DNA from 2 places in the Bacillus sp. V33-4 genome. Region 1 is predicted to be linked to the other one. Evidence: predicted binding sites of a transcription regulator. Region 1 holds the regulator's gene; the other holds the start of a gene.
What was found. The regulator CtsR, encoded in region 1, represses protease genes until heat stress. The targets are predictions, from matches to a motif close to ATGGTCAATAAAGGTCAAACA.

Region 1 (9,405 bases):
ACGGAAGTTAAGCTTCTCAGCGCCGATGGTAGTTGGGGGTTTCCCCCTGTGAGAGTAGGACGCCGCCAAGCGCATACAAAAGAACAGCCGATGATGGTTGTTCTTTTTTTGTTCGTTAGACACGGAGAAAAAACATCCGCCACACCGTCTTCGCTTAATTAATCACGATTATCGCTTAATTCCTGGATTTTCCGCTTAATTAAGCAGGATTCCGCTTAATTCCTCCGTACTTTCGCGTGAATCACCGGATTTTCCGCTTAATTCTTTTTTACCATCCAACAAATTATCAACATTTTCAATAAAAATTCGTGATTTTCTACGTTTATCCACCTCAAATACTTCATCTCTTTCACAACCAAGCTCATTTTGAAAATAATTTTGCTACATACTCTAAGTCAAGTAGACTTTTAGATCCGAAAATCAGCTAAAAGTCCCTCGGCCAATTCCGAATCAGTCAGCAGATCTGATGTCTCCACTCTCCCAAAACCCCGGTAACTAAAATCACGCAGTTATGTATGAAAATAGTTGATCCGGACTGGAGCTTTTATAATTGGCAAAAGGCTATTACATAGTTGCGCTGCAGGTTTGAGAAAGGGGATTTTGGAGAAAATATAAGGGAGTTCTCAGATCGTTTGCATTCAATTGAGGGTATCATGTATAATGAAAGTCAAATATAGTCAAAGTCAGATTGGGGGGCTATAATGAGGAATATCTCAGACATTATTGAGCACTATTTAAAGTCCGTTTTGGAACTGAGTGAGAAGGAAATTGTTGAGATTAAGAGAAGTGAAGTAGCCGATAAGTTCCAATGTGTACCGTCTCAGATTAATTACGTTATTAATACCCGGTTTACGGTTGAAAGAGGTTATATCGTTGAGAGTAAGCGCGGCGGGGGCGGTTATATTCGAATTATGAAGGTACAGACCAATGACTTTGCCCATCTAATAAATGATCTTTTGCTGTTAGTTCAGAACCGTGTATCTCAAAGTAGTGCCGAGGATGTAATTTATCGTCTAGCAAATGAAGGGGTTATTACACGAAGAGAAGCTAAAATTATGCTCAGTGTAATTGACCGCTCTGTACTATATATAGACCTTCCCCATCGTGATGAGCTTAGGGCAAGAATGCTGCAGGCGATGTTGACCTCATTAAAATATAAATAATAAGTTGAGCTGAGGGGTGAAATCATGATTTGCGAAGATTGTAATCAGAGGCCGGCAACAATGCATGTTACAAAAATAGTGAATGGCGAAAAGACAGAGGTCCATCTTTGTGAAAAATGTGCTCAGGAAAAAGGCGATATGTTTATGTTCAACAGTGGATCGGGGTTTTCGATCAACAACCTATTAGCCGGTCTTCTGAATGTTGAGCCGGCATTCCCGCAATCAACAAAACCGCAGTATGATCAGGATGACATTGTTCAGTGTGAAAACTGCAAGATGACCTTTCCACAGTTTGCAAAGGTGGGCAGGTTTGGCTGCGCAAATTGCTACGATACATTTAAAGAGCAGCTTAAACCAATTTTAAGGCGACTTCACAGTGGCAATTGGAGCCATAACGGCAAAATCCCAAAAAGAATTGGCGGCAGCATCCAAATGCGCCGACGGCTGGATTCTTTGAAACAGAGTCTTATCGAGCTAATTTCGAAGGAAGAATTCGAAAAAGCTGCGCAAGTCAGGGATGAAATTCGTTCAGTGGAAAAAAGCATGAACGAAGCCAATAAGGGAGGGGAGTAAGTGTGTCTCTTAACCGATTTATGAGCCAGGCTGTAAGTTCGTGGATGAGCGCTGAAGGGCCCGATTCCGATATTGTATTAAGCTCCAGGGTCCGCCTTGCTCGAAACCTTAATGAATTTACCTTTTCAACACTTTATTCAAGCGAAGAAGCATCCAGGATATTAAAAACGATTGAAGAACGTGTTCTCACTGGCGGACCGGGCAGCCTTGGAAAATTAGAGCTGTTAAAGATGGAAGAGCTGCAGCCTTTACAAAAAAGGGTTCTGATTGAAAAGCATTTGATCAGTCCGCAGCTTGCCGAAGATTCAAGCTCAGGGGCATGTTTGCTCTCGGAAAATGAAGAAGTCAGCATCATGATTAATGAAGAAGACCATATTCGGATACAGTGCCTGTTTCCTGCTTTTCAGCTGGCAGAAGCACTTGATATGGCGAACAAGGTCGATGACTGGATGGAAGAGCAAGTTAACTACGCGTTTGATGAGAAGCTCGGGTATTTGACGAGCTGTCCCACTAATGTAGGGACAGGGCTACGCGCATCGGTGATGATGCATTTGCCCGCCCTTGTTTTAACTCAGCAAATAAATCGGATCATCCCGGCGATTAACCAGCTCGGATTGGTAGTAAGAGGTATTTATGGAGAAGGCAGCGAAGCGTTGGGAAATATTTTTCAAATCTCAAATCAAATGACACTTGGAAAATCGGAACAAGATATTGTTGAAGATTTAAAAAGTGTCGTCAGCCAGTTGATTTCACAGGAAAGATCGGCGCGGGAAGCATTAGCCAAAACGGCAAACATACAATTAGAAGACAGGGTTTTCCGTTCTTTGGGTACTCTCGCCAACAGCCGAATCATTGAAACAAAGGAAGCAGCTCGCTGTTTGTCAGATGTACGTCTCGGGATCGATATGGGCTTTATAAAAAATGTTTCGAAGACCATTTTAAATGAATTAATGATTTTAACGCAGCCAGGATTTTTACAGCAATATGCCGGCGGCCCTTTGCGACCGAATGAGCGTGATATCCGCCGTGCTACTTTAATACGGGAAAGATTGAAAATGGAAGAATAGACAGGAGGAAGAGCATATGATGTTTGGACGTTTTACCGAGAGAGCTCAGAAGGTGCTGGCGTTGGCTCAAGAAGAAGCGATCCGCCTAGGACATAACAATATTGGTACAGAACATATTCTTTTAGGCCTTGTACGTGAAGGTGAAGGGATTGCCGCTAAAGCTTTGTATGCTTTAGGTCTTGGTTCAGAAAAAATCCAAAAAGAAGTTGAAAATTTAATTGGCACTGGTAAAGAAGTGACACAGACGCCTAATTATACACCTAGAGCGAAGAAAGTAATTGAACTTTCAATGGATGAGGCACGAAAGCTCGGTCATTCATATGTTGGTACTGAACATATTCTTCTAGGGCTTATCCGTGAGGGAGAGGGCGTGGCAGCAAGAGTCTTAAACAATCTCGGCGTCAGCTTGAATAAAGCACGTCAGCAAGTGCTTCAATTATTAGGAAGCAATGAATCGGGAAGCCACCAGGGCGGTGCGTCTGCAAATGCCAACACTCCTACATTGGATAGTCTTGCGAGGGACTTGACTTCGATTGCGCGTGAAGGAAGCCTTGATCCGGTGATCGGAAGAAGCAAAGAAATTCAAAGAGTTATTGAGGTATTAAGCCGCCGTACAAAAAACAACCCGGTACTGATTGGTGAACCTGGTGTCGGTAAGACGGCAATTGCAGAGGGGCTAGCCCAGCAAATTGTCAATAATGAGGTGCCGGAAATTCTCCGCGATAAGCGTGTCATGACCCTTGATATGGGAACGGTCGTCGCCGGAACGAAATATCGCGGTGAATTCGAAGACCGCCTTAAAAAAGTAATGGATGAAATACGCCAGGCTGGCAATATCATTTTGTTTATTGATGAACTTCACACATTGATTGGAGCAGGGGGAGCTGAAGGCGCAATTGATGCTTCCAATATCTTGAAGCCGTCACTTGCCCGCGGTGAATTGCAATGTATTGGCGCGACAACTCTTGATGAATATCGAAAATATATTGAAAAAGACGCCGCGTTGGAACGGCGCTTCCAGCCAATTACGGTCGATGAGCCAACTGTTGAAGAATCCGTTCAAATTTTAAAAGGACTTCGAGATCGTTACGAAGCCCATCACCGTGTTTCGATCACGGATGAATCGATTGATGCGGCAGTTAAGCTGTCCGACCGCTATATCTCAGACCGTTTTTTACCGGATAAAGCGATCGATTTAATTGATGAAGCCGGTTCAAAAGTAAGACTTCGTTCCTATACAACTCCTCCGAATTTGAAAGAGCTTGAACTGAAATTGGAGGAAGTAAGAAAAGAAAAAGATGCAGCTGTTCAAAGCCAGGAGTTTGAAAAAGCAGCTTCATTAAGAGATACCGAGCAACGCCTGCGTGAAAAGCTCGAAGAAACGAAAAAGAACTGGAAGGAAAAGCAAGGTAAAGAAAACAGTGAGGTTACTGTCGAAGATATTGCGCACGTTGTTGCGAGCTGGACAGGTATCCCTGTTGCCAAGCTGGCCCAAACAGAAACAGATAAGCTGTTGAACCTTGAAGAAATTCTTCATTCACGAGTAATTGGGCAGGAGGAAGCTGTAAAGGCAGTTTCCAAAGCAGTTCGCCGTGCCCGTGCCGGCCTGAAAGATCCAAAGCGCCCAATTGGCTCATTCATCTTCCTTGGACCGACTGGTGTCGGTAAAACCGAGCTTGCCCGTGCTCTAGCGGAATCAATGTTCGGGGATGAGGATGCGATGATTCGGATCGACATGTCGGAATACATGGAGAAGCATTCGACATCACGCCTTGTCGGTTCACCGCCGGGATACGTTGGATATGATGAAGGCGGTCAGTTGACCGAAAAGGTCCGCAGAAAACCATATTCAGTCATTCTGCTCGATGAGATTGAGAAGGCTCACCCTGATGTATTTAATATCCTGCTTCAAGTATTGGAGGACGGACGCCTGACAGATTCGAAAGGGCGCACGGTCGATTTCCGCAATACCGTACTGATCATGACTTCTAACGTCGGAGCTGAAGCGCTGAGACGAAACAAATATGTCGGCTTTAATATTCAGGATGGAGAGCACGATTATAAAGATATGAAAGGCAAGGTAATGGAAGAGTTAAAGAAAGCCTTCCGACCTGAATTCCTCAATCGTATCGATGAAATTATCGTCTTCCATGCTCTTGAGAAGCCACACTTGAAAGAAATTGTCTCATTAATGTCCGATCAATTAACAAACCGCTTGAAGGAGCAGGACATTAATTTAGAGCTGACAGATGCAGCAAAAGAGAAAATTTCTGAAGAAGGATACGACCCTGAATACGGAGCACGTCCGTTGCGACGTGCTATTCAGAAGCATATTGAAGACCGTTTGTCTGAAGAACTGCTAAAAGGCAAGGTCTTAACCGGCCATCATGTCATTATTGATGTGGAGGACGGCGAGTTTGTCGTCAAAGCGGCTGAAGAAAGCGGGAAAGTTAAACTGTAGGGAAAAGCATTTGTTTTTAAACTAAACATCGTGAGGTACGCGTAAATAAGCACCATTTACGTGTACCTCTTTTTTTGTTTCCTGAGATGCTTCGAGATTTTCGAAAAAGAGGACAAGATACCTTATAATAAAGTGAAAGACATCGTTACGCCCCATTGGAGAGGAAGAAATTGATGGCAAAGAAAAAAACAAAGTTTATATGTCAAGAATGCGGGTATGAATCCGCGAAATGGATGGGAAAATGCCCGGCATGTGGAGCATGGAATAAGATGGTTGAAGAAATTGAACCGGCCAGTACAGGAAGGCGTGGAGCATTTGCCCATTCACAGGGAGCATCGGCTGCCGTGGCTAAAGCAACCCCGATTACTGCGATTGAAACAACAAGCGAACCGAGAATTACGACAGACATGCAAGAACTGAACAGGGTGCTTGGCGGAGGAGTGGTTAGAGGGTCATTAGTACTGATCGGCGGGGATCCGGGGATAGGCAAATCGACATTGCTGCTGCAAGTGTCGGCGCAGCTTGCAAAAAAAGAGCATTCGGTTCTCTATATATCAGGTGAAGAGTCCATGAGGCAAACGAAATTGAGAGCGGATCGCCTTGGAGTAACCTCTGAAAACCTGAACGTTTATGCAGAAACAAATTTGGAGGAAATCAGCCGAACGATTGAAGGGATGTCGCCGGGCTTTGTGATCGTTGATTCGATTCAAACGATCTATCATCCCGAGATAACTTCGGCTCCGGGAAGCGTTTCACAGGTTCGGGAATGTACAGCAGAATTAATGAGAATTGCTAAAACAAAAGGGATTGCGATTTTTATCGTAGGACACGTTACGAAGGAAGGTTCAATCGCTGGCCCCCGTCTTCTCGAGCATATGGTCGACACCGTTCTATATTTTGAAGGTGAACGGCACCATACATATCGAATCTTGCGTGCCGTGAAAAATAGATTTGGCTCGACAAATGAAATGGGTATTTTTGAAATGAAGGAATTTGGGCTTGAAGAAGTGGAAAATCCTTCGGAGATTTTTCTCGAGGAACGGTCGCAGGGGGCATCAGGGTCAACTGTCGTCGCTTCTATGGAGGGGACTCGCCCTGTATTGGTTGAAATACAAGCGTTAATTTCACCGACCAGCTTTGGAAATCCAAGAAGGATGGCGACCGGAATTGACCATAACCGGGTATCGCTGTTGATGGCGGTGTTGGAAAAGAGAGTTGGGATGCTTTTACAAAACCAGGACGCCTATTTAAAAGTGGCCGGCGGTGTCAAATTAGATGAACCTGCCATTGATTTGGCAGTTGCAGTCAGCATCGCTTCAAGCTTTCGCGACAAACCGACCCGAGCTTCAGATTGTATTATTGGCGAAGTTGGATTGACCGGCGAAGTAAGGCGTGTCTCAAGAATCGAGCAGAGAGTCCAGGAAGCAGCGAAGCTTGGGTTTGAGAGAGTCATTCTGCCTGAAAATAATTTGGGAGGCTGGACAGAGCCGTCGGGCATTCAGCTTGTAGGAGTTTCTTCCGTCAGCCAGGCCCTTCAGGCCGTGCTTGGGGGATAAGGAGATCTTCGCCCGTACAGTAAAATTCACTGGGATTTAAAAAATTAGATTGAAATGACAAAAGTCCTATGATAAAATAAAAACCTTTATTATTTGACACTTCATTTTTGCGATGCTACCCTTAAAGATGGAATATTGTCCTTTAGCCATAAGGATTATCTTTTTTATTCACTTGAGAAAGTTATTTTAAGATAACAAGATTGACCATAAAAAAATGAAATTAATCTGCAATACTACGTTTCAATTTATAGAATTTGTTTATAATGGTTAGAAGGAGGTGAAGGAATGTTAAAACGTATCATTCAAGCGTGCTTCCTTATTATCGGCGGAACGCTTGGCATATTTTTAATACCTGATTTATTAACATTGGTGAGTGCAGACAACATTCTATTTTTAAATAATGGGTATGTGGCTGCCATTCTAGGTGCACTTATATTTTATTTTATTAGTTTCTGGGCCATTGATTATGTTGTCAACTTTGTCAGATGGTTCGAAGACTCCTTGGTGAAGGCGCCGATTACAGATATCATTTTTGGAAGTGTGGGGCTGGCATTCGGCCTTGTTCTTGCATTCCTGATTGGGTTTGCGCTCAATGCGATTCAAGTGCCTGTGTTGAATACGGTAGCGCCCACTGTACTAACGCTTTTATTTGGCTACCTCGGTTTCCAGGTCGGTTTTAAAAAGAGAGACGAGCTTTTAAACCTGTTTGCGAACCGAAAAAAGAAGCCTGTTGATGAAGAACAGGATCCGCATGCCAATAATTCTTTAAAGATTCTTGATACGAGTGTAATCATTGATGGAAGAGTAGCGGATATATGCCAGACTGGCTTTCTGGAAGGCACTATTGTCATTCCGCAATTTGTTCTTGAGGAGCTGCAGCATATCGCTGATTCATCGGATGCTTTGAAACGAAATCGCGGCCGCCGCGGACTTGATATCCTGAATCGCATCCAGAAAGAACTGGCCATGAAAGTCGAGATTTACGAAGGCGATTTTGAAGAGATCCAGGAGGTTGACAGCAAGCTTGTTAAATTAGCAAAAATAACAAGCGGCGTCGTTGTTACAAATGACTTCAATTTAAATAAAGTGTGCGAACTTCAGAATGTTTCTGTTTTAAATATTAATGATCTAGCTAATGCCGTTAAACCGGTCGTTCTTCCGGGCGAAGAGCTCAATGTACAGGTTATTAAAGATGGCAAAGAATATAATCAGGGTGTTGCCTATCTTGATGATGGCACGATGATTGTGGTGGAAGACGGCCGCGATTTTATCGGCAAACGAATTGATGTTGTAGTTACGAGTGTCCTGCAAACATCAGCCGGACGCATGATCTTTGCAAAACCGAAGCTATTGGAAAAAGCTTTATAGTGAGATAGGGGTTAGTCTATGGCTTACCAGGTTATTATTCCTGCAGCCGGTCAGGGGAAAAGAATGGGAGCCGGCAAGAACAAGCTTCTCGTTCATCTTCACGAAATTCCGGTTTTCATTCATACGTTAAGAGTGTTCGAGGCAGATCACGCGTGCAGTGAAATCGTTTTAGCTGTTAATCCTCAAGAAGAACCGGAAATAAAGAGATTGTTAAAGGACTACGGCATTCAAAAAGTACATTCACTTGTTGCGGGCGGAACAGAGCGGCAGCATAGTGTGTATAACGCCATCAAAACGCTGAAAAACGATGGTATCGTTCTCGTTCATGATGCCGCTAGGCCTTTTATTGATATACCGATTATTCATCAACTGGCCGAGGTGGCGGAACGAGACGGGGCGGCGATTGTTGCTGTTCCGGTAAAGGATACGATTAAAAAGGTTCAAGCGCGTAAAGTGGTTACAACGATTGAGCGTTCAAGCTTGTGGGCAATTCAAACCCCACAGGCTTTTCGCGTTTCGCTTTTGCTTAAGGCGCATAAGGACGCGGCGGAAAGCGGGTTTATCGGCACCGATGATGCAAGCCTCATCGAGCGGATCGGCGTTCCCGTAACTGTCGTCGAAGGCAGTTATGACAATATTAAGCTTACAACACCGGAGGACCTTTTTTTCGCCGAAGCTATTATGAAAAAAAGGAACTCCGCGATTAAAAACAAAGGGGAATGAGAATGTTTCGGATTGGACAGGGCTTTGATGTTCATCAATTAATAGAGGGCCGTCCGCTTATTATTGGCGGCATTGAAATTCCATTTGAAAAAGGCCTGTTAGGGCACTCGGATGCAGATGTTCTTTTACATACGATTGCTGACGCATGCTTAGGTGCGATCGGGGAAGGCGATATCGGCAAACACTTTCCAGATACCGATCCCACTTTTAAAGATGCTGATTCCGCGCAACTGCTGGAGCATGTCTGGAAAATCGTGTCGGAACGGGGCTATGAGCTCGTCAATGCCGATTGTACCGTTATTGCCGAGAAGCCGAAGATGGCTCCTTATATTGATAAGATGCGGGACCGTATTGCCGGTCTTCTCGGTACATCCACGCAGTATATCAATGTAAAGGCAACCACGACAGAGAAACTTGGATTCCCCGGACGCGGCGAAGGCATCGCGGCCCAGGCGGTAGTTCTTTTAAAAGAAAAAAATGCATAACGCAGCTTT
Region 2 (9,405 bases), on a different contig from region 1:
AGCAATGACAGTTTGCTTAACTTGATCTTCTGTTAAACTGTTTAATGCTTTTTTTACCTGGTCGCCGACAAGCTGATTCGTTTCGCCGTTTTCACGCTGTTCAAGTGTTTCACCGACGCAAACAATTGGTGTTAAACCATAATTAAATGCGGAAAGCGTCTTTTTGTTGACCGAATCATCGGTTTCGTTAAACATTTCCCTGCGCTCGGAGTGTCCGATAATTACATATTTAACTCCAATGTCAGCAAGGGCTTTCGGGCTTACTTCCCCTGTAAAAGCACCGCTTTCTTCAAAGTGCATATTCTGGGCACCGATTTCGAGATCATAGTCTCTTGTGCTTTCGACTAACTGTTCCAAAAACAATGCCGGGGCACAGACGACCGATTCGATGTTTTCTTTAGGAGGGACCAGCCCGTTTACTTCTTCAATAAAGGCTTTTGCCTCTGAAAGAGTTTTATGCATCTTCCAATTTCCTGCGATAATTGGTTTGCGCATGTCGCACATCCTTTCGTGTGTCAATTCTGGGAGCAAAAGCTGCTCCCGGGTTTATTTATCCAGTAAAGCCACGACCCCAGGAAGTGCTTTGCCTTCCATAAATTCGAGGGACGCACCTCCGCCGGTGGAGATATGGCTCATTTTTTCAGCCAGGTTGAATTTTTCAACTGCTGCTGCAGAATCTCCGCCGCCGATTACCGAATATGTATTAGACGCTTCGGCAAGTGCTTCGGCGACAGCTTTCGTTCCCCCTGCAAATTTATCAAACTCAAAAACACCCATTGGACCGTTCCAAATGACTAATTTTGAATTCTTGATGACATCGCGATAAATTTCCGCCGTTTTCGGACCGATATCCAAAGCTTCCCAATCAGAAGGAATCTCTTCAATCGCTACTTCTCGAGTGTTTGCTTCAGGTGAAAAATCATCTGCGACAATTGCATCAACTGGCATATAGAAGTTAACGCCTTTTTCTGCTGCTTTTTGCATAAACGATTTTGCCAGATCGATTTTGTCTTCCTCAAGCAATGATTTTCCGACTTCATTTCCGTTTGCTTTTACAAAAGTGTAGGCCAAGCCGCCACCGATAATTAAGTTATCAACCTTTTCAAGCAGATTATCGATGACACCGATTTTATCTTTTACCTTGGCACCGCCAATAATTGCTGTGAAAGGCCGTTCCGGATTAGACAATGCTTTCCCAAGCACCGCCAATTCTTTTTCCATCAAAATGCCTGAAACCGCTGGAAGATGGTGAGCAATTCCTTCTGTTGATGCATGGGCACGGTGGGCAGCTCCGAACGCGTCATTGACATAAATGTCAGCTAAATCTGCAAACGCTTTTGCCAGCTCGGGGTCATTTTTTTCCTCGCCCTTGTAGAATCGGACGTTTTCAAGGAGGAGTACATCGCCATCAGACATTGTGTCAATCTCTTTGCTGACAGACTCTCCGTATGCTTCATCCGTTTTTTTCACTTCTTTGCCAAGAAGCTCTGACAATCGAGCGGCAACCGGGGTAAGCCTCAATTCCTCAACAACCTGGCCTTTAGGACGGCCGAGATGGGATGCCAAAATAACCCTGGCGCCCTGTTCTGTTAAATATTGAATTGTCGGCAGCGCAGCGCGGATCCGTGTTTCATCCGTAATGGTTCCATCCTTCATCGGAACGTTAAAATCAACACGGCAAAACACTTTCTTCCCTTTTACATCCACATCTTTTACGGTTTTTTTATTCATGGCAAAAGAACCTCCTTTGGATTATCAGCCTGGACGAGTAAAAGGGAGTGGGGAATGATCCCCGCTCCCCTTTTCATCCGTCTATATTATAGTGGTTCACGATATTAATATCCATTAATTATATAATGCATGGATATTTATTCTTTTAGTCTTATAGTCCTTTTTGAGCGATGTAATCAACAAGGTCAACTACACGGCTTGAATAGCCTGTTTCGTTGTCATACCAAGAAATAACCTTTACCATGTTACCTTCCATAACCATTGTGGAAAGTGCATCGATAGTGGAAGAATACTCACTTCCGTTAAAGTCCCTTGATACCAAAGGCTCTTCTGTGTAGCCTAAAATCCCTTTTAATTCTCCCTCAGAAGCTTCCTTGAAAGCGGCATTTAGTTGTTCAGCTGTTACATCTGAATTAAGTTCAGCCACCAAGTCTACTAAAGATACGTTTGGAGTTGGTACGCGCATTGCGCCTCCATTTAATTTATCTTTAAGTTCAGGCAAAACGAGGGACACTGCTTTTGCAGCACCAGTTGTTGTCGGAATAATATTTTCTGCCGCGGCACGGGCACGTCGATAATCCTTATGCGGCAAGTCCAAGATTTGCTGGTCATTTGTGTATGAGTGGACAGTTGTCATCATTCCACGTTTAATTCCAAACTTATCATTAAGAACTTTCGCGAAAGGAGCTAAACAGTTAGTAGTACAAGAAGCATTCGAGATTACATGATGGTTTGCAGCATCATATTTATCATGGTTTACACCCATAACAATTGTGATATCCTCATCGCTCGCAGGAGCAGAGATAATAACTTTTTTCGCGCCGGCTTCTAAATGTTTTGCAGCGTCAGCACGCTTTGTAAAACGGCCTGTTGATTCAACAACCACTTCAACACCAAGGTCGCCCCAGCCTAGTTGAGCAGGATCGCGTTCAGCAAGAACTTTTACTTTTTTCCCGCCGACAACGAGGGAATCTCCATCAACAGTCACATCCTGGTCCAGCTTACCGTGAACAGTATCATATTTTAATAAATGCGCAAGCATATTTGCATCTGTTAAGTCGTTTACTGCCACTACTTCTACATTTGGGTTGTTCAGTGCTGCACGGAATACAACACGTCCAATTCTACCAAAACCATTAATACCAACTTTTACTGCCATGATGATTTTCCTCCTTTGAATATATAAGGCTTTTTATTTATATAAAGGGGGTTACCCTTGTATCAACTGCTTAGCGGCACCTTCATCGGTAATTAAAATCGTCGATGCCGGAGCCTGTTTCATGTAGGCGCGAATGGCCTTTGCCTTTGAGAAGCCGCCCGCAACAGCCAAAACGCTGTCAACGCCGGGCAAGTCTCCAAGCTGCAAACCAATCGTTGGGACTTTGTGGACAATTTCCCCAGTTTCATCAAAGTAATAGCCGAAAGCTTCACCAACAGCTTTCTTTTTACGAATGATCTCCAAATCTTCCGCACTCGTTTTCCGGCGCTCCGCCATTGTTATAGCGTCTCCAATTCCATGTAAAACCATGCTAGCCGATTTGATTAAATCAAGCACTTCATGAATAAAAGGCTCTTTTATAAATGATTGGTAAATTTCACGGCTTACCTGGTCAGGTACATAAAGAACGCGGTGCTTTGCCCCTGTTTGCGCGGCCATTTTTGCACAGATCGTATTCGCCTGGTTTTGTACATCTTCACCCAACCCGCCTCTTGCAGGCACAAACAGCAAATCATTCTTGCCAAAATCGAGTGTCAGCATTTCAGCAACTGCCGCCATTGTAGATCCACCGGTTACGGCAATGATATTTTCGTCGTGAAGACGCTCTTTCATGGAGATCGCGCACGCTCTCCCAAGTTCATGCTTTACCCATGGTGACTGGTCGCTGTCGCCATTGACGATAATCACTTTTTGGATGCCAAGCTGGGCTTCGAGCTGGCGCTCTAATTTGTCTATACCCGTTATGCCTCTCATTATGCTATCAAGTCTTTCCAACAGGGCCTTGCCTTCTTCTGTTAAACTCATTCCCAGGCTTGTAAAATAAAGCAAGCTCTGGCCCTTTAAAAACTCGACTTCTGAACGAAGCACGCGCTCGGTAAGCCCGAGGCTGATCGCCAGACTTCGTCTCCCCACTGGCTGCATCACGTTTATGTATTGGAGGATCAGATAACGTTTTTGCATAACATCAAGCAGATCAGGCAATAATCTTCTTTGGATATCAAATAATGAATTCATCATACCGTTTCTCCTTGAATGAAGTGATGTTGGTCACAAAACGTCCCGGTGTGACATATTATGTCCCGCTAACGGTAAAAAAAAATCACTCCTGATTCCATTTTCATTTTAACAGGAGTGAACGGCTAATTCAACATATATGTTTAATCTTTTTTTTGCAAACGTTTACTTAATTCGAATTTATCAATATGACCGTATTGAAGCATCTCTCCATCAAGTTCGACAACCGGAATCATCAAACCGTATTTCTCGGTTAATTCGTCGCTTTCGTCAATATCCCTTTCTTCCAATTCGAAAGGATATTCTGATCGCATCTCAATTAAAGCGGTTTTTGCCTTGTCACATAAAGGGCATTTAGTTCGCGTATAAAAAGTAAGCTTAAGCACCAGTTTATTTCTCCTTCTATTCGTATCTTTTCCTTTTTGAGGATGAAGCTATCCCTAGCTGATCCCGGTATTTGGCGACTGTCCTTCTTGAAACGATCATTCCTTCTTCCTGCAGCCTTGCGACAATTTCCTGATCAGATAACGGCTTTTGTTTATTTTCAGCGGCAACATATGCTTCAATTTTACTTTTCACCTGTGCCGATGAAGTATTTTCACTTGAAACGGTTTGAATTGTACTCGTAAAAAATGATTTTAATTCCATCGTTCCAAATGGGGTTTGTGCATATTTTTCCCGGACCGCCCTGCTGACTGTCGATTCATGAATGCCCAATTCATCGGATATTTCCTTCATGATTAATGGCTTGAGACCCTCGCGTCCTTTTTTGAAAAAACCTTGCTGCTTTTCAACGATTTTCATTGTTACTTTCAGCAGCGTTTCTTTTCTTTGCTCCAGGCTTTTTAAAATCCAATAATAATCCTGTTTTTTTTCCTGAAGAAAGCGGCTGACCTGGTCGTCCTTATAGGTTGACATTTCCGTAAAATAAGCATGGTTAAAGCTCAGCTTCGGAATGACGGAATCAAGGATGGTCACCGTATAATCGATGCCATTCCAATCAATAATTACATCCGGGATCATGTAGACCGGCTTTTGCTGCTGAAAAAGAGCACCCGGTCTGGGATTGAGCGTTTGAATAAAATCAAATGTTTGCTGGATCTCCTTTAGCTCAATTCCTGCCTCTTTCGAGATCAGCTTCCAATTCTTATTGGCAAATGGGTGAAAATAATCGGTTATAATCATCTCCGCCAATGCATTTCTGTTTCCGAGTCTTTGCAACTGCAGTAACAGACATTCCTGAAGGCTGCGCGCACCGATGCCGGCAGGATCGAGCTGCTGGAGGATGTGCAAACATTCTTCCGCCTCTTGCAGTGGATATTTAGCCACAGCTTCATGCCAATCATAGAAGTAACCGTTTTCATCTAAATTAAGGATGAAATCGGTGAGAATGTGTATTTGCCGTGTTGTGACTTGTTTAAAATTGATTTGTGAACGCAAGTATTCATCTAATGAGACAACCTTCTCGCCTATTTGTTCGATCCAGCTTTTCTTGTCTTTTTGACTATTTTTCCATGAGGATTTACTCCGGTCCATCCGCGGATCAATGGCGGTTTGAAAATTGCCTGAATCCAGCTGTAAAAGGGGGTTCTCTGCTGCTTTATTTTCGAGGAAAGCGTTAAGCTCCTGAGCAGAATACTGCAAAAGCGCAATCGCTTGAGTCAGCTCCTGCGTAAGCATCAATTTTAAAGTTTGCTGCTGCCAAAGTCCCGCTTTAAAATCCATTCTGCATCCCCCCTGCACCCATTTTACAATAAGGATCAGCAATGGTGTATGGAAATTTATTTATAATGCAGATCCCGGTAGAAATAAGGACCTCGTTGCAGGAAGATTTTCGTTGGGTGCACTGAGTTACACGGTATTATAATATGTATTCCAGTTTTATTTACAACACTCCGAATTTATGAGATTGATTTATGAGCGGTTGTCGAATTTATGAGCGAAACCAGTTTTGTCAGAGAGACGCAACTGACCAGCGGCACTCACCCCGATAATATAAAAAACCTCTCCCTGATGTTGTGAATCAGGAAAAGGTTTTTGGCAACGCCCTCGGCAGGAATCGAACCCACATCTCAAGAACCGGAATCTTACGTGCTATCCGTTGCACCACGAGGGCATATTAAAATATAAATCGCTTGTCAAGCGCCTTCTTTCGCATAAAAAGCTGCTAATCGTTTAAGCACTACGATTTACTATTATAGGGCATGTTTTCATTCTTTGCAAGCAAGTTCGGCGTTTAAAAAAATATACTTTGGGTAAGATGGAAACGGAGCGGTTTTTTTCCAGTCATAAAAGTGTCGAACGATTCACCCCATTCTCGAATGCGATTCGTTTGACCTTTATTGACCATCATTGTATGATAGCAATACATACTATTCTTCTATTGGAAGAACTGCATTACTAATGTATGTTTGATCTCTTGATATTGGAGGAGGAAGCGTTAATGAATTTAATCCCAACAGTTATTGAACAGACAAACCGGGGCGAGCGTGCTTACGATATTTATTCACGCCTGCTAAAAGACCGCATCATTATGCTTGGAAGTGGAATTGATGACCATGTGTCCAATTCAATTGTCGCCCAGTTGCTGTTCCTTGAAGCGGAAAACCCCGAGAAAGATATATCCATCTACATTAACAGCCCGGGAGGAAGCATTACTGCCGGTATGGCGATTTATGACACGATGCAGTTTATCAAGCCGGATGTGCAAACAATTTGTATCGGAATGGCTGCTTCAATGGGAGCATTTTTACTTGCTGCAGGTACAAAAGGCAAACGCTATGCACTTCCTAACAGCGAAGTCATGATTCATCAGCCGCTTGGCGGCGCGCAAGGCCAGGCAACTGAAATTGAAATTGCTGCAAAACGCATTTTATTCTTGCGTGACAAGCTAAACGAAATTCTTTCTGAACGCACAGGCCAGCCACTTGAAGTGATCGCAAGGGATACAGAACGCGATAACTTTATGACCGCCGACAGAGCGCTTGAATACGGCTTAGTAGACCAAATTATCACTAGAAACCCTATCGAAAATACCGACAAAAAAGACAAAAAATAACCAATTAAAAACTCGTGCCAATCGGCGCGAGTTTTTTTAATTTTCTTTTTGGATGTAATTTGCGAGCTCTTGAAGCGCATTCTGCTCATCATGTCCGTCCGCAATCAAGGTTATCGTCGAACCGGCACTGACTGCAAGGCTCATTAACCCCATGATGCTTTTCGCATTCACTTTTTTGCCGTCTTTCTCCAGAAATATATCGGAAGAAAAACGATTCGCTTCCTGGACGAACAAAGCGGCTGGCCGTGCTTGTAAGCCCGTTTTTAATTTTACTTCTACTTTTGTTTCTACCATCACAATTCCTCCCGGTTTTTCTCTATAAATCACCTGCTGGCTGTCCAGCGCGCAGCTTCTCAGCTATTTCATCAATTTTTCTTAGCCGGTGGTTAATTCCTGATTTGCTGATCTCCCCTCCGGAGACCATCTCGCCAAGCTCCTTTAACGTAACATCCTGGTAAGCGACACGCAGCTCCGCAATTTCCCTTAACTTTACAGGTAAAACCTTAAGACCGACAGTCTGCTCAATAAAGCGAATATTTTCTACTTGCCGCAATGCTGCACCGATTGTTTTGTTTAAGTTTGCTGTTTCACAATTGACAAGGCGGTTGACCGAATTTCTCATATCGCGGACAATGCGGATGTCTTCAAAGCGCAGGAGTGCATTGTGGGCACCGATAATATTCAGAAACTCAGTGATTTTTTCTGCTTCCTTTAAATACGTAATAAAGCCTTTTTTCCGCTCAAGCGTTTTGCTGTTTAAATCGAACAAATTCATTAATTCACATAGAGAGTCGTTGTGTTCCTGGTAAAGGGAGAACACTTCAAGATGATAGGAGGAGGTTTCCGGATTGTTCACCGATCCTCCCGCCAAAAAGGCTCCCCGTAAATAAGAACGCTTACAGCATTTCCTTTTAACAAGCTCCCGGGAAATATCGTGGACAAAAGTAAACCCGTCCCCAAGGATTTTTAAATCCTCTAAAATCCTCTTTCCTTCTTCTGAAAGACGCACAATATAAACGTTGTTCTTTTTCAAACGCATTTTTTTGCGGACAAGGAGCTCGACCTGTACATGCTCGTAACTCCTTTTGATCAATGTATAGATTCTTCTTGCGATTGCTGCATTTTCTGTTTGAATGTCAACAACCAGCTTTCGATTGGAAAAAGACAGAGACCCATTCATGCGGATTAATGCCGACAATTCCGCTTTTCCGCAGCAATCCTTTATCTCCATATTCGTCAATTCTTTTTTCGTTTCCGAAGCGAAAGACATCCCTCCACCCCCTGTAGACAAACGGTTGCATTACGTATTACGCATTGAACCTCTTTTTAGTTTCATCCATAAGCAAAGAAAATAATAAATCGGAAACTTTTTTCGTGTCATGGCGAATGACTCCATCTTCAACGCTGATAATATCGCCATATACAACTTTAAGGCCGAGGTCGTAAAGCTTTGGCAAATCATACTGGACAGGCTTGGCCAGCTCTTCCCTGTAGCGATACTGGACATCGAGCGGAATTTCTTGATTATGGACTAAAATGGTATCGATAAAAGCACAGTCCATATGTTCATAAATGGCTTTCACATGGTCGCTCGCAGTAAAATCATGTGTTTCTCCTGCCTGCGTCATTAAATTGCAAATATATACCTTTCTCGCTTTTGATCGGCATACTTCTTGACCAAGCCGCGGAACAAGCAAATTGGGAAGAAGGCTGGTATATAAACTTCCGGGACCGATGATAATTAAATCTGCCTGCCTGATGGCGTGAAGCGTTTCCGGCAATGATTTAATTCTTTTTGGTGATAAAAATACTTTTTTGATGCGCTTTCCGGAGAAAGGAATTTTCGATTCTCCGGACACAATCGTGCCATCTTCCATTTCGGCATGGAGGACAACGCTTTGGTTAGCGGCTGGCAGAACCTTGCCGCGAACGTTCAAAACCTTGCTCATTTCCTGGATCGCATGCACAAAATTTCCGGTTATCGAAGTCATGGCAGCCAAGATTAGATTTCCAAGCGAATGGCCTGAAAGTTCATTCGAAGTCTTGAATCTGTGCTGAAACATTTCTTCGATCAGCGGCTCAACATCAGAAAGAGCGGCCAGGACGTTCCTGATATCGCCGGGCGGTGGGATCTTAAGATCATTTCTAATCCGACCCGAGCTTCCACCATCGTCAGCAACTGTGACAATTGCGGTAATATCAACCGGGAGCTGCTTAAGTCCGCGCAACAAGACCGGCAACCCCGTTCCGCCTCCAATGATGACTATTCTAGGTTGTTGTTCGGTGGTCATGTCGTTGGGTCCTTTCTTCTCTCAATATCCCGGTGCGCAATTTTTGTATGATAGTCGTTCTCAAAATAGTGGCCAATATATTCGGCAAGCGC

Region 2: a site for CtsR is predicted at 6,294-6,314, ahead of clpP (ATP-dependent Clp endopeptidase proteolytic subunit ClpP). Genes of this name have one in related genera too.

What each region holds. Positions count from the first base shown of each region.
Region 1 is NZ_PGVC01000026.1:52-9,456, forward strand. It holds rRNA gene rrf (5S ribosomal RNA) at 1-71, shown strand, start outside; gene CVD23_RS22470 (hypothetical protein) at 196-330, opposite strand; gene CVD23_RS10295 (CtsR family transcriptional regulator) at 702-1,163, shown strand; gene CVD23_RS10300 (UvrB/UvrC motif-containing protein) at 1,188-1,736, shown strand; gene CVD23_RS10305 (protein arginine kinase) at 1,757-2,803, shown strand; gene clpC (ATP-dependent protease ATP-binding subunit ClpC) at 2,820-5,264, shown strand; gene radA (DNA repair protein RadA) at 5,438-6,820, shown strand; gene CVD23_RS10320 (PIN/TRAM domain-containing protein) at 7,106-8,188, shown strand; gene ispD (2-C-methyl-D-erythritol 4-phosphate cytidylyltransferase) at 8,207-8,911, shown strand; gene ispF (2-C-methyl-D-erythritol 2,4-cyclodiphosphate synthase) at 8,914-9,396, shown strand.
Region 2 is NZ_PGVC01000001.1:30,750-40,154, reverse strand. It holds gene tpiA (triose-phosphate isomerase) at 1-495, opposite strand, end outside; gene CVD23_RS00200 (phosphoglycerate kinase) at 547-1,731, opposite strand; gene gap (type I glyceraldehyde-3-phosphate dehydrogenase) at 1,883-2,890, opposite strand; gene CVD23_RS00190 (sugar-binding transcriptional regulator) at 2,942-3,964, opposite strand; gene CVD23_RS00185 (glutaredoxin family protein) at 4,108-4,350, opposite strand; gene rpoN (RNA polymerase factor sigma-54) at 4,367-5,689, opposite strand; tRNA gene CVD23_RS00175 (tRNA-Arg) at 6,009-6,080, opposite strand; gene clpP (ATP-dependent Clp endopeptidase proteolytic subunit ClpP) at 6,408-7,022, shown strand; gene CVD23_RS00165 (HPr family phosphocarrier protein) at 7,059-7,316, opposite strand; gene whiA (DNA-binding protein WhiA) at 7,339-8,292, opposite strand; gene CVD23_RS00155 (gluconeogenesis factor YvcK family protein) at 8,330-9,313, opposite strand; gene rapZ (RNase adapter RapZ) at 9,310-9,405, opposite strand, start outside.